4 regions of the Nostoc sp. DedVER02 genome follow, and region 4 is predicted to be linked to each of the others. Evidence: predicted binding sites of a transcription regulator. Region 4 holds the regulator's gene; each other region holds the start of a gene.
What was found. Region 4 encodes NtcA, which controls nitrogen genes in cyanobacteria. Its sites were predicted from a motif close to TNTGTANNNNNNNNTACANA; they were not measured.

Region 1 (3,193 bases), on a different contig from region 4:
ATAATTTAATCAGTAATGATTGATTAAAATTAATCAATCAATTGAATATCATAAATTTGTCTAATCCCACGCCAAAGATATTTTAAACAAAATCGTATAATAGTTTAGTGAATAAATGCTAGCTTAACCAATAAAAGTGGGAGTTTTCGCATTTTTGCTGAGTATAGTATATATTTATATTTTGTTTGGATACTGAGAAAGTTCAACAACTAATTCAGCTGGGTTACCTTGGTTTTCTCCTCTATTTGAGCGGGATTAGCTGATTACGGCTTCCCAAACTTGATGTTAAACTCGCAAATCTCCAAATAAACCCTGGTATTGCTAGCGACATGTCAAACTACTCTTCTGCGGCTACAAACGAAATGGCGATAATGCCCCTGTACAGTATCCTGTTGCTTGCACTCCCCAAGCTTGGGCTACTGGTAGTGTCTTTTAACTACTGCAAATGATGGTTAACTTGGTGCCTGATGCTCAAAATAACTGCTTGCGAATAATTGACTCTGCTTTGCCAGAATCGATTATTCGTCTATCATTTCATAATTTGCGAGTCGGCCCCACCATCCTTGATTTAGAATTTGAGCCTTCTGAGACTACCACTGCTTGCCGTGTTGCGAAAAAACGGGGCAATTTGCGGGTAGTTATTGCAGCATAGAAAGATTGGGGAGGGGGAACGATCTACTCCCTATTTTATGATTGATGCGATCGCTCGACGGCATAATGTCAAAATTGAGCCGTTGCTTCAAATTCAAGGATGGTAATAAATTTATGCTAAAAAAATTGAGGATGTAAAAACAACAATTATTCACATCCAAAAAGACGCGATTAATCGCGTCTCTACTTTATATTTATTATGCTTCTTCAGAATTTTCACTCTTACGTCCTGGAGACGCTTCGTAAAGTGCATCAAGATGTTGACGAGCATCTTCAACGTTAATAGAACGCATTACCAAAAGTGGCTCTTTAATCAAATTGCCTGCGTTATCTAATAACTCTGGATGGGGTACAAATTGTTTTTTTGATGAATAATAACCGTTGTTGCCTTGATTATTTATTGGTGAGGAATTCGTTGGATAAGTTCGCTCCCGATCAAAACTGAACATGATCAGGTTACGAATTAGGTTGCCAACAGCCATAAATGCAAGGATTGTAAAAGCAATAATGTAAAGTAGGTGTAACATTTGATTTTCCTCCAGAACAGCAATTTTTAAAACTTTATTTTGTAACGCTTTGTTTCACCGATACTGTAAGTCACAGTTAGGACGAGTATCTGACGCACTTTTGCGCGCTTACATTTATATGAAGCTATTTGTCAACCGTTATTTCACTTACGGTAGCATAGGATACATTATTTTGTTAATCCAGATAATGTTAAGACATTATTAAGCTTTTTGTACTATCTCTTTAATGACTGATTTAATATCGTGTTGTTAGACATTGCTAAATAGTCTACGGAAATTTAATAGATACTCCCGTCTAATTAGACTCACGCCCTTGACGAAAGCGCATTGCAACATTCCAGCATTCTGTTACTAATTGATGCCAAGGCATTAATGTTGCCATATCAATCCCGACTTTTTTATCGGTAGCAGCAAATAGCATTTTTGCCGTACTTAGTTCTTCTTGCGCTTGTTTAACACGTAAGAGCAAATCAGATTGTTCTTGGTCACTCATAAATGATAGCTGCTCAGTTTCGAGTAAATGGCGCGATCGCGTAAACCAATGCTGAAAATCTTCTAGCAGGGGTTCTAAAACCGTTTTCAGCAACTCAGTCCCTGGTAAATTTGAGTCTGACATAAATGATAGGGATATTTCCAACTTTCTTACTAATATTAACGTTATTTACGTTTCTTAACATTATTTTTATTTATTACAATCTTATTTTTTCAAAAAACATAAATATTTGTAACAAATAACACAGAATTTATTATAAAGTCTTGCTACAGGGTTTGTACAGTTCCTTTGGAGAGGCATCTATATATATCGGATGGGAGGTAGCGGGAATTGGGAATTGGGAATTGGGCATTGGGAATTAGTTCTTTCTCCCCCTGCTTCCCTATGCCCCTTGTGGGTGGAGTTTTTCATAAGATAATTTAGCGATGTCTACGACGGGCTACGCCTACGCCTGGAATGATGAATTTCCTACTCAGCTAACTTAGGACTTACGCACAACTATACAGCGTAGGGGCAATTCATGAATTGCTCCTACCAGAGAATAAGGGTTTTGGTTATTTTTTGTGTAAGTCACATAACTGATTAAATTTATTTTGGTGAGAAATTAATTCGGTAGTTGAAGATAAAGCTAAACTGGCAAAAACCAAAGTCGTTATAGTTGAGTAAGCCTACAGATTTAGATAAATCACCTTTTGTAATCACCTCGCCAACGGTTCAGCAGCCAATGTCGCCAAATTCATCAAATCAATCACAACAGTCAGAACAAGTTGAAAAAATGTATTTACCGCGTACCAGCGAATCGGAGAACTTAAAAAAGATTCGCCACACTGCTTCCCATGTAATGGCAATGGCGGTACAAAAGCTGTTTCCCAAGGCGCAAGTTACAATCGGCCCTTGGATAGAAAACGGTTTTTATTATGACTTCGACAGTCCAGAACCATTTAGCGAAAACGATCTCAAAGCCATTAAGAAAGAGATGGCGAAAATTATCAATCGTAAATTGCCAGTAATTCGGGAAGAAGTCAGCCGCGAAGAAGCCGCACGCCGGATTCAGGAAATTAAGGAACCTTACAAGCTAGAAATTCTGGGAGATATCAAAAACGAACCAATCACCATTTACCACCTGGGGAATGAATGGTGGGATTTGTGTGCGGGGCCTCATCTGGAAAATATCAGTGAACTAAACCCGAAAGCAATTGAATTAGAAAGTGTTGCGGGCGCTTATTGGCGTGGAGATGAAACTAAAGCCCAATTACAACGCATTTACGCCACCGCTTGGGAAAGTCCAGAACAACTTGCTGAATACAAGCGACGCAAAGAAGAAGCGCTACGGCGAGATCACCGGAAACTGGGTAAGGAACTGGGATTATTTGTATTCTCTGATTTAGTGGGGCCGGGTTTGCCTTTGTGGACACCCAAAGGCACTCTGTTACGGAGTACTTTAGAAGATTTCCTCAAGCAAGAACAGGTAAAACGGGGTTATTTATCTGTAGTAACACCTCATATTGCCAGAGTAGATTTA
Region 2 (3,193 bases), on a different contig from region 4:
GTAGTAAACAAGATTCAGCAAGGCGATCGCATTGACTCTGCTAGAGTCACCCAAGGGGCTGAAAATCTAAAAGCACCAGCGCAGTAAGACAAAATGAAGAATCTAATGTTTGAATAACAAAAGATTGCTCACTTCCAAAATTTAAATTGGTTAAAGTTTGTGTTACTGGTATTGGTTTAATTTCCGCTTTGGGTGGAAATCTAAAAGATAGTTGGCAAAATTTGCTAGCAGGTAAATCTGGAATTAGGTTACATCAACCATTTCCAGAACTGAAACCACTTCCTCTAGGTTTGATTTCTCAACAACCATCTGAGTTGACAATGTTAACTCAAATGGTTGTTAATTCTGCTTTACAAGATGCTGGGTTAGTTCCACCTTTAGCAGATTGTGCTGTAGTTATTGGATCGAGTCGCTCTTATCAAGCATCTTGGGAGAGGCTAGCGCGACAAATGTCTGAAGAAGCGGCAAATTTACCTGTTTCTTCTTTAGGAAATTGGCTAGATATACTACCTCATATCAATGCGATCGCAGCCGCGCGACAAATCGGTGCATCTGGAATAGTTTTAGCACCGATGTCAGCTTGTGCAACTGGAATTTGGTCTATTGCCCAAGCAGCTTTACTGATACAAACTGGGCAATGTCAACGAGCGATCGCAGGTGCAGTAGAAGCACCAATTACACCCTTAACTTTAGCTGGGTTTCAGCAGATGGGTGCTTTGGCAAAAACTGGGGCTTATCCTTTTGATTTACACCGCGAAGGCTTAGTGTTAGGCGAAGGCGCAGCTGTATTTGTCTTAGAATCCGCAGAGTTGGCAAAACAGCGTCAAGCAAAAGTGTATGGTGAAATTCTCGGTTTCAGCTTAACTAACGACGCATATCATAGTAATTCACCGGAACCTGAAGGGAAAAGTGCGATCGCAGCTATCAAACAATGTCTAGAACGTAGTTGTTTATCACCAAGCGATATCGATTACATTCATGCTCATGGTACAGCAACCCAGCTAAATGACCAGATGGAGAGTATGGTAATCCAGCATTTATTTCCTCAAGGTGTAGCAATTAGTTCTACTAAAGGAAGCACAGGCCATACACTCGGAGCATCTGGAGCATTAGGCGTAGCTTTTTCTCTCATGGCATTAAAGCATCAAATATTACCGCCTTGTGTAGGATTGCAGCAGCCAGAATTTGATTTAGATATTGTTACAGCAGCACACCTCAGTAAACTTAACCAAGTCTTATGTTTAAGTTTTGGCTTTGGCGGACAGAATGTTGCGATCGCCTTAGCTAAATACAGCTTTGCATAAGTTTGTAACTAATTCTTTGCGTAACTCTGCGCTTCCCTCTGCGCCCCTACCCTGCGGGAAGGCGAAGCGCCTATGCGTTTAAAAAATAACTCTTTGCTCTTTAGCAGAACGTCAAAAATAAAACTGTAACAAAAAATACAAAATTTTTATTTTTTCAAAAAAAAGGATAAGCTAGTTACAGAATGATATCCGGTTCGTAAAGATACCGTGATTAGGAGAAAGTTTTATGATTTCAAAATCACCACTACCGCTAGAACCTGCTTCTCCGGCACATATATGTCCTTTTGACCAAGCCTGTAGCTACTTAGAAGCAGCAGCTAAAGAATTAAATTTAAATCAGGGTTTGCTGGAAATTCTCAGCCATCCGCGTAAAGTTGTCACAGTTTCCATTCCCGTGAAACTAGATGACGGTGAAATACAGGTTCTTGCTGGACACAGGGTACAGCACTCCGATGTTTTAGGCCCCTACAAAGGCGGAATTCGTTTTCATCCGGCTGTGACATTGCGCGAAGTATCGGCTTTAGCAATGCTGATGACCTGGAAATGTGCATTGTTAGGTATTCCTTATGGTGGTGGGAAGGGTGGCATTCCCATAGATCCAAAACGGTACAGTGTTGGCGAATTAGAGCGAATCAGTCGCCGTTATATCAGCGAATTAATTAAAGATATTGGCCCTTCCGTAGATATTCCTGCGCCAGACATGGGGACTTCTGCCCGTGAAATGGCTTGGATGATGGACACTTACTCTGTAAATGTTGGTCATGCTGTACCAGGTGTTGTGACTGGGAAACCACTTTCCATTGGTGGTTCGCTGGGGCGAGAAATGGCAACTGGACGCGGCACAATGATTATTGTACGTGAGGCGCTAGCAGATCGAGGTAAATCTTTAGTAGGAGTGCGAGTAGCCATTCAGGGTTTTGGTAATGTCGGTGGTGCCGCAGCTGAATTACTACATCAAGCAGGCGCAAAAATTATCGCTGTTTCAACAGGCGCTGGCGGAATATTTTCCGAAGCTGGTCTTGATATTCCCGCGTTGAAAATCTACGCTGCTGAAAATGGTAAGAGTATTATGGGTTTCCCAGAATCTGTACCAATTAGCAATGCAGATTTATTAACTTTACCCTGCGATGTCTTAATACCAGCAGCTTTAGAAAACCAGATTACAGAAGAAAATGTGAATCAGGTGCAAGCGCAAATTGTTGCAGAAGCAGCTAACGGGCCGGTTACTCTTGAGGCTAACTTGGCCTTAGAAGCGCGGGGTGTGACAGTGCTACCGGATATCTTGGCGAATGCTGGCGGTGTGGTAGTCAGTTATTTAGAGTGGGTGCAGGGTCTTTCCTACGTATTTTGGGATGAAGAGCGCGTTAACCGTGAAATGGAACATTTAATGGTACAAGCCTACCAGCGAGTGATTCAACAGTCCAAAAAACGGCAAATTTCTTTAAGATTAGCAGCTTACACTTTAGGGGTGGGTAGAGTTGCCCAAGCGCTGATTGATAGAGGTCTTTATCCTTAGATTTAGGAATATGTAGCGATTTGGTAAAGTACAGATGATCTTAAGGGCACAGCACTGCTGTGCCCCGTACCTGTGTACTTAATTTACTTGAAAAACGCTGTAGATTGCGCCCCTACTCACCAGAAGGTGAAGCAGCATGGATTAAGTCTGGCTTCTTCTCAGCAGGAGGAAGTTCAATAGCTTGAGCCGAAGTAGGGCGTTGATGCCTGGCGCTAGTTTGTATCTGCACAGGTTTACCCGTCTCAATTGATTGGTAAAGAGCTTGAATGATAGAAACATCAATTAAACCTTCTGTTCCAGATGGCTCAGGGTTTTTATCTTGCAGAATACAATCAGAGAAGTAGGTAAATTCAGCTGCTATTTGATCGTGAGC
Region 3 (3,193 bases), on a different contig from region 4:
AATTGTGCGCCCCTATTTTAATTTATAGGTACACTCCACCAAGCTAAACTGTAGGGTTGAGTCGCTTCATTTATCTTTTGACGAAACTGGACACGGATTTTGTAATTGCCATTAGCAGGAACGGGGCAGAAAATATGTTCTATACTATCAATTTGGCTAATTGAGGAGCAAACAGCACCAGCATTTGAATTTTGAGCATCAGCTTTTACTAAGTATAGGTCGAGATTATTTAAACCGCGATCGCGGAAATTTTCGCCCACATCATATTGCTGGTTTTTATTTTTATCGTTGAGTTCCACTAATCGATCCCAACTCAGGGTGACAGCAACAAAACTTCCCTGTTTTAAAGGTTTAGCTAATGCATAGTCAATAGACGCTCCCACATTAACTTGGCGATAATCCCAACCAATAGCCGGAACCGTAGCTGATGGCTGCCATTGACCAGCACTAAATTGCTGATAAGCGCGAAATGCATTTAAATGACCCGCTCCCATTTGAGCATCCAAAGGAATTTTTGGATCTTTATAAGCATCAGAATCTAGCCAGCTTTGATTTTGTTTATCAATTAGCGTCCGGCTCATTCCCAAGCGTAAGCCATCACCGCTATCTTGGATTTTGTCTGCTGAATTCAGCAATATGGCTTTCATTACTTCATGATGCCGAGAATCGATGCTCCAGTTGGGTTGTTTTGTCCGTATTTGTCGGTCAGAAAATTCTTGTAATAGAGCGACAGTAGCCGTAACTTGAGGCGCAGCAAAACTAGTACCTGTAACCTTGTTCAATTTGCCATCTGGATTGAGCAAAGGAATATTATTCCCAGGAGCGACTAAATTGATAGCGCGACGGCCACCAATATCAAATTCCCTCCCAGCTAGTCTTCCACTCACTCCTTGGTTAGCACCCGCCAGATTAGCCACATCTACTTTGTTAAAAACTCCCCCTCGGCGGGATGAAAAAGCCACGTTCACTCCGTTAAAATTATCTGTAGGAATAGGAATACCGCCTTTACCTTGATTGCCTGCGATCGCATACAAAACATCATGAACCCGGCTAGACCAGTCAACACATAAAGTTAGTAAAGCATTGCCGTCTAAAATAGCCTCTGGTCTAGGGTCGCGGCTCAGAGGTTCACCAAAACTAAAATTAATCGCACGGACATCGCCACCATTTTGTAGCGCTATGTGCTGGGCGGATAAACACTCTTCTGGCTGACCCATGCTTTTAGTAGAACCCACGGCAGACGAATACAATCTTGCTCCTGGAGCAATTCCTGGCAAAGCTTTGTCTTGACTTACCATCACACCAGCAACATTGTAGGCGTGAGGGTCAACACCGCTATTAGACTTAGCTGGCCCATTGCGTAAGAATACTCCCGCTAAAGATATGGCGCGATTTTTAGACACCGCTTTATCCCACCCAAACATTCCCGGACGACCAATTTCCACTTGACCAATAGCAATCTTACGACCGATTAAATTATAAGGAGCTTGGTGTAGCTTCAGAGCATCAATACCGTTAGTTCCCAAAGCAGATTCTAAAGCCGAAGCAATTACCGGCGCACTCAGACAAGAAGCACTTAATCCCCAAATTATCCAGGTTAGTTTTTTAGTCATTTGTTATTTGTCATTTGTCATTTGTCATTGGTCAAGAGTTATTATTCTCTCTCTGCTCTCTACTCGTGCAAAAAGACTGGGATCAAAGTTATGAGTCTTGCTCAATGTTTTGTTACAATGCTTACAGACGAGGACGCTTAAAAACCCACTAGCCATGACCCAAAACCTATCTCAAAAGCCCATTGTAATTTCTCCATCTATCCTATCAGCCGATTTTAGCCGTCTGGGTGATGAAATTCGCGCTGTAGACGCGGCCGGAGCAGATTGGATTCATGTTGATGTAATGGATGGTCGTTTTGTACCTAATATTACGATAGGCCCTCTGATTGTGGAGGCGATTCGTCCGGTTACAACCAAGCCTCTGGATGTCCACTTGATGATTGTGGAACCAGAAAAGTATGTAGAAGGATTTGCTAAGGCGGGTGCTGATATTATCTCCGTACACTGCGAACATAATGCTTCTCCGCATCTACACCGTACCTTGGGGCAAATTAAAGAGCTTGGTAAGAAAGCTGGAGTTGTACTTAATCCTGGTAGCCCTCTAGAGCTAATTGAATACGTTCTAGATTTATGCGATTTAGTACTAATTATGAGCGTCAACCCTGGTTTTGGTGGTCAAAGCTTTATCCCTGGTGTGTTACCCAAAATCCGCAAGCTGCGTCAAATGTGTGACGAACGCGGTCTTGACCCTTGGATTGAAGTGGATGGAGGACTGAAGGCAAATAATACCTGGCAAGTTTTAGAAGCGGGAGCTAATGCAATTGTCGCTGGTTCAGCTGTATTTAACGCTAAGGATTATGCTGAGGCTATTACATCAATTCGCAACAGCAAGCGTCCCGCCCCAGAATTAGCAAAAGTTTAATTCATTTTTAGATTAACCATTTTAAAAAATAGGGTGAGCAATTAGCGCACCCTATTTTTATTTGCATATAAAAAAACTGGAAATTCAAAACTTAAAGAACTTCCAGTTTTTACTAAATAAATTAAAAATTTAGAAAGCAGAGGTAATCCAAGTTGGGAGGACTAGGATTACAATAATCGAAAGAGAAGCGTATTACCTATTAGTTCTACCAGCCACGACAACGATTTAACCGTAACTTTTCTGTTTCCGCTCCTATTATTGGTGTTAAGCGTTTGCTTTAGTTAATAAAGCAACACCAACCACAGGATAGAAAGTTTTATAAGCTTTACTTACATCGTCTGCAGTCGATGAAAGGTGTGTAAAATCTGGATTGGGGGAATCCACCTCCCCAAATTTACTTTGCTCAGACTTCCTCAGAAAAAGAACCACCGATAGTAACGGTTGCTTAGTTGGTCTTGGTATAGGAGTTATTTACTCCATGAAATCCTGACTAGTTTTGTAATCATTTTGATTTATTTCATAGTCAGAACTAATCATTGATTTTAGTTTTTTAATTAACTTACTTGTCGGTAATCACCTCTATTTAAGTTAATGTTGTAGTTGTTATTAGTTTACCAATTTCGTCAGTATTTATTTGCCATTTTGCCAGATTTTTTTAAATATAAAATTAATGACTCCTATAGAAAACCTACCATGCTATAAATTTTAAATTAGCATG
Region 4 (3,193 bases):
GCCACCCACTGCTGAAGATGCTAAGGTGCGGATGGGGCCTGCGGAGATGGCATTGACGCGGATATTTTGCGGCCCTAGTTCGGCAGCTAGGTAACGCACACTCATTTCTAGTCCCGCCTTGGCAACTCCCATAACGTTGTAGTTAGGGATTGCTCTAACACCGCCTAAATATGTCAAGGTGACGATACTTCCTCCCTCTGTCATCAAAGGTTTAGCTGCACCACTTAACTGCACCAGCGAGTAGGTACTGATTTCTAAGGCAGTGTTGAAGCCAGAACGAGAGGTTTGGCTAAAATCTCCACTCAAATCGTCTTTGCTGGCAAAAGCCAAACAATGGATGAGGATGTCTAACTTCCCCCATTGCTCGCGGATTGTCTCAAAGGTAGATTGAATCTGTTCCTCATCTTGGACATTACAGGGAAGAAATAAGCTTGGGTTGAGGGGTTCTACCAACTCCGCGACTTTTTTCTCCATCTTGCCGCGTTCATCTGGCAGATAGGTAATACCCAGGTTTGCTCCGGCTTTATGCAGCTGTTGGGCGATGCCCCAGGCGATCGAGCGGTTATTGGCAATACCTGTAACAAGAGCATTTTTTCCAGTCAGATTCAGCATAGAAATTGTTAATGCGATCGATCATTAGGAGCATACTAGAATCTGAGGCACGTTTTGTCTTTGTTTTATACAGGATTTGCAAAAATGAATATTGAGAAGGGTGTTTGCTGTGACAAAATTCTTGATTTTTCCTAAAGATTTTCTCAAGATATCTTTATTTGTTCTTTAAAAAACCCTTTTTAATACAGCTATTGGAACTACTTATCAACAAGTAGTAGCTGAAAGGATCAACAATTATGTATCATTATAAACAAACAGTTATGAAGTGATTTGTTTGAGTATAGGAAAGTACAGAAAGGTTGACGGTGCTTTATTCATTTTTCGGGTGTATTCTTAGGTAATTAGTTTTTGTTTTTCCGGCATTGGGTAGGGGAAGGGAGATGATCGTGACACAAGATAAAGCCCTAGCAAATGTATTTCGTCAGATGGCGACCGGGGCGTTTCCGCCAGTTGTGGAAACGTTTGAACGCAATAAAACGATCTTTTTTCCTGGCGATCCTGCCGAACGAGTTTATTTTCTTTTGAAAGGTGCTGTTAAACTTTCTAGGGTGTACGAGGCAGGAGAGGAAATAACAGTAGCATTGCTTCGGGAAAATAGTGTTTTTGGTGTTTTGTCATTGCTGACAGGAAATAAGTCGGATAGGTTTTACCATTCGGTTGCATTTACGCCTGTGGAATTACTGTCAGCCCCAATTGAACAAGTGGAGCAAGCACTCAAGGAAAATCCAGAATTATCAATGTTAATGCTGCGGGGTCTGTCTTCGCGCATTTTACAAACAGAGATGATGATTGAAACTCTCGCTCACCGAGATATGGGTTCCAGGTTGGTGAGTTTTTTGTTAATTCTTTGTCGGGATTTTGGCGTTCCTTGTGCTGATGGGATCACTATCGATCTGAAGTTATCTCATCAGGCGATCGCAGAAGCAATTGGTTCAACCCGTGTTACCGTTACTAGGCTACTAGGGGATTTGCGTGAGAAAAAGATGATTTCTATCCACAAAAAGAAGATTACTGTGCATAAACCTGTTACCTTAAGTAGGCAATTCACATAAAATCAATGGAAGAAAGGGGAATCGGCGCGTGTTTTATTTTGAAAGATGACACTAATAGCTAGAGGTAAATCTAAAATTGAGTAATTTCAGCTATTGCCAATTTCCATTTCTTTCCAGACAATGCTTAAAAGTAGTAGGCTGTATCTGGAAGGATTTCGGTAGCTAAAGATGACCACCGGATACATCCTCATCGCAGCAATTTTAATTCTGGGAGGCGTAATTGCCACCGTGGGCGATCGCATCGGCACACGAGTTGGCAAAGCTCGCCTCTCACTTTTTAACCTTCGTCCGAAAAATACTGCTGTCGTGGTAACTATTTTTACGGGCGGTTTGATTTCAGCATCAACATTAGGAATTTTATTCGCTGCCGACGAAGGCTTGCGAAAGGGAGTTTTTGAATTAGAAGATATTCAAACAGACCTCAGACAGAAGCGGGAACAGTTAAAGACCGCAGAAACTCAGAAAAGCCAGGTAGAAGGCGAGCTAAATCAAGCCAGAATTGCCCAAGCAAAAGCACAACAAGACTTGCAGGCAATTAATCAATCTTTGCAAGCGGCGAATACCAAACAACTCCAAACACAAGCTCAGTTGAACCGCACCATTAGTCAACAAGCCCAAACTCAAACTCAACTGCAACGCACTCAAGGCCAGCTAGGACAAGTTGTAACTCAGTACCAAAAGGCTATAAATGAGTTGCAAAGCGTTTCCACTCAGAGAAAAGAGCTACAGGCGGCAGTTGAACTATTGAAGACAGAACGACAACGACTCTACGCTGAAGCGAAAAAAGCCATTGACGAAGCCAAAACAGCGATTGAAAAACGCGATCGCGAACTCGCTAACCGTCAAGAAGCCATAGAAGTGCGCGATCGCAAAATTGGCCAACTCGATCAATTGATTCAAAAGCGGAATGTAGAAGTTGCAGCACGAGAGCAAGTGATTGCCAAACGGGAATCGCGCCTCAAAGAATTAGAAGCGCAACAAGAGCAACTAGAACTCGAAGTTGCAAGGCTAGAAAAATATTATCAGTCCTACCGCGATCTACGTCTAGGTAAACTGGCCTTAATTCGCGGTCAAGTTCTGTCTGCTGCTGTAATTCGTGTTAACCAACCGGCTGCTGCTCGTCAGGCAGTGGTACAACTTTTACAAGAGGCCAACCGCAACGCCAACCTCGGATTAAGTGAGCCTGGGGCGAATCCTGCCAATGTAGAGCTACTGCGTGTGACTGAAGATAGGATTGACCAATTGAGCAAGCAGATTAGCGATGGTCAAGAATACGTGGTAAGAATTTTCTCAGCTGGTAATTACGTCAGGGGAGAGAAGCAGATAGAGTTTTTTGCTGATACAGCCCGAAATCAATTGGTTTTTTCGGGAGGTGCAGTGCTAGCTACAACTAGTGCTGATTCCAAAACCATGACATCCTATCAGTTACAGCAACGGCTAGAAATACTAATTTCTGCTTCCCAATTTCGGGCCCGTAACGCCGGAATTGTCGAAGATGTCCAAGTAGAGGGAACTTTTCTGCGCTTTGT

Region 1: the regulator NtcA is predicted to act here: its motif matches at 1,900-1,919, upstream of RMZ41_RS26820 (DUF2605 domain-containing protein).
Region 2: the regulator NtcA is predicted to act here: its motif matches at 1,427-1,446, upstream of RMZ41_RS17980 (Glu/Leu/Phe/Val dehydrogenase).
Region 3: the regulator NtcA is predicted to act here: its motif matches at 1,722-1,741, upstream of rpe (ribulose-phosphate 3-epimerase).

Annotation. Positions count from the first base shown of each region.
Region 1 is NZ_JAVRCP020000040.1:42,946-46,138, forward strand. It holds partial or broken gene RMZ41_RS26810 (amylo-alpha-1,6-glucosidase) at 341-652, shown strand; gene RMZ41_RS26815 (DUF2973 domain-containing protein) at 849-1,178, opposite strand; gene RMZ41_RS26820 (DUF2605 domain-containing protein) at 1,474-1,794, opposite strand; gene thrS (threonine--tRNA ligase) at 2,396-3,193, shown strand, end outside.
Region 2 is NZ_JAVRCP020000016.1:161,891-165,083, reverse strand. It holds gene RMZ41_RS17990 (peptidylprolyl isomerase) at 1-87, shown strand, start outside; gene RMZ41_RS17985 (beta-ketoacyl-ACP synthase) at 147-1,304, shown strand; gene RMZ41_RS17980 (Glu/Leu/Phe/Val dehydrogenase) at 1,531-2,820, shown strand; gene RMZ41_RS17975 (Gfo/Idh/MocA family oxidoreductase) at 2,933-3,193, opposite strand, start outside.
Region 3 is NZ_JAVRCP020000002.1:204,965-208,157, reverse strand. It holds gene RMZ41_RS04825 (S8 family serine peptidase) at 18-1,613, opposite strand; gene rpe (ribulose-phosphate 3-epimerase) at 1,768-2,475, shown strand.
Region 4 is NZ_JAVRCP020000050.1:32,868-36,060, forward strand. It holds gene fabI (enoyl-ACP reductase FabI) at 1-612, opposite strand, end outside; gene ntcA (global nitrogen regulator NtcA) at 993-1,664, shown strand; gene RMZ41_RS28895 (DUF3084 domain-containing protein) at 1,833-3,193, shown strand, end outside.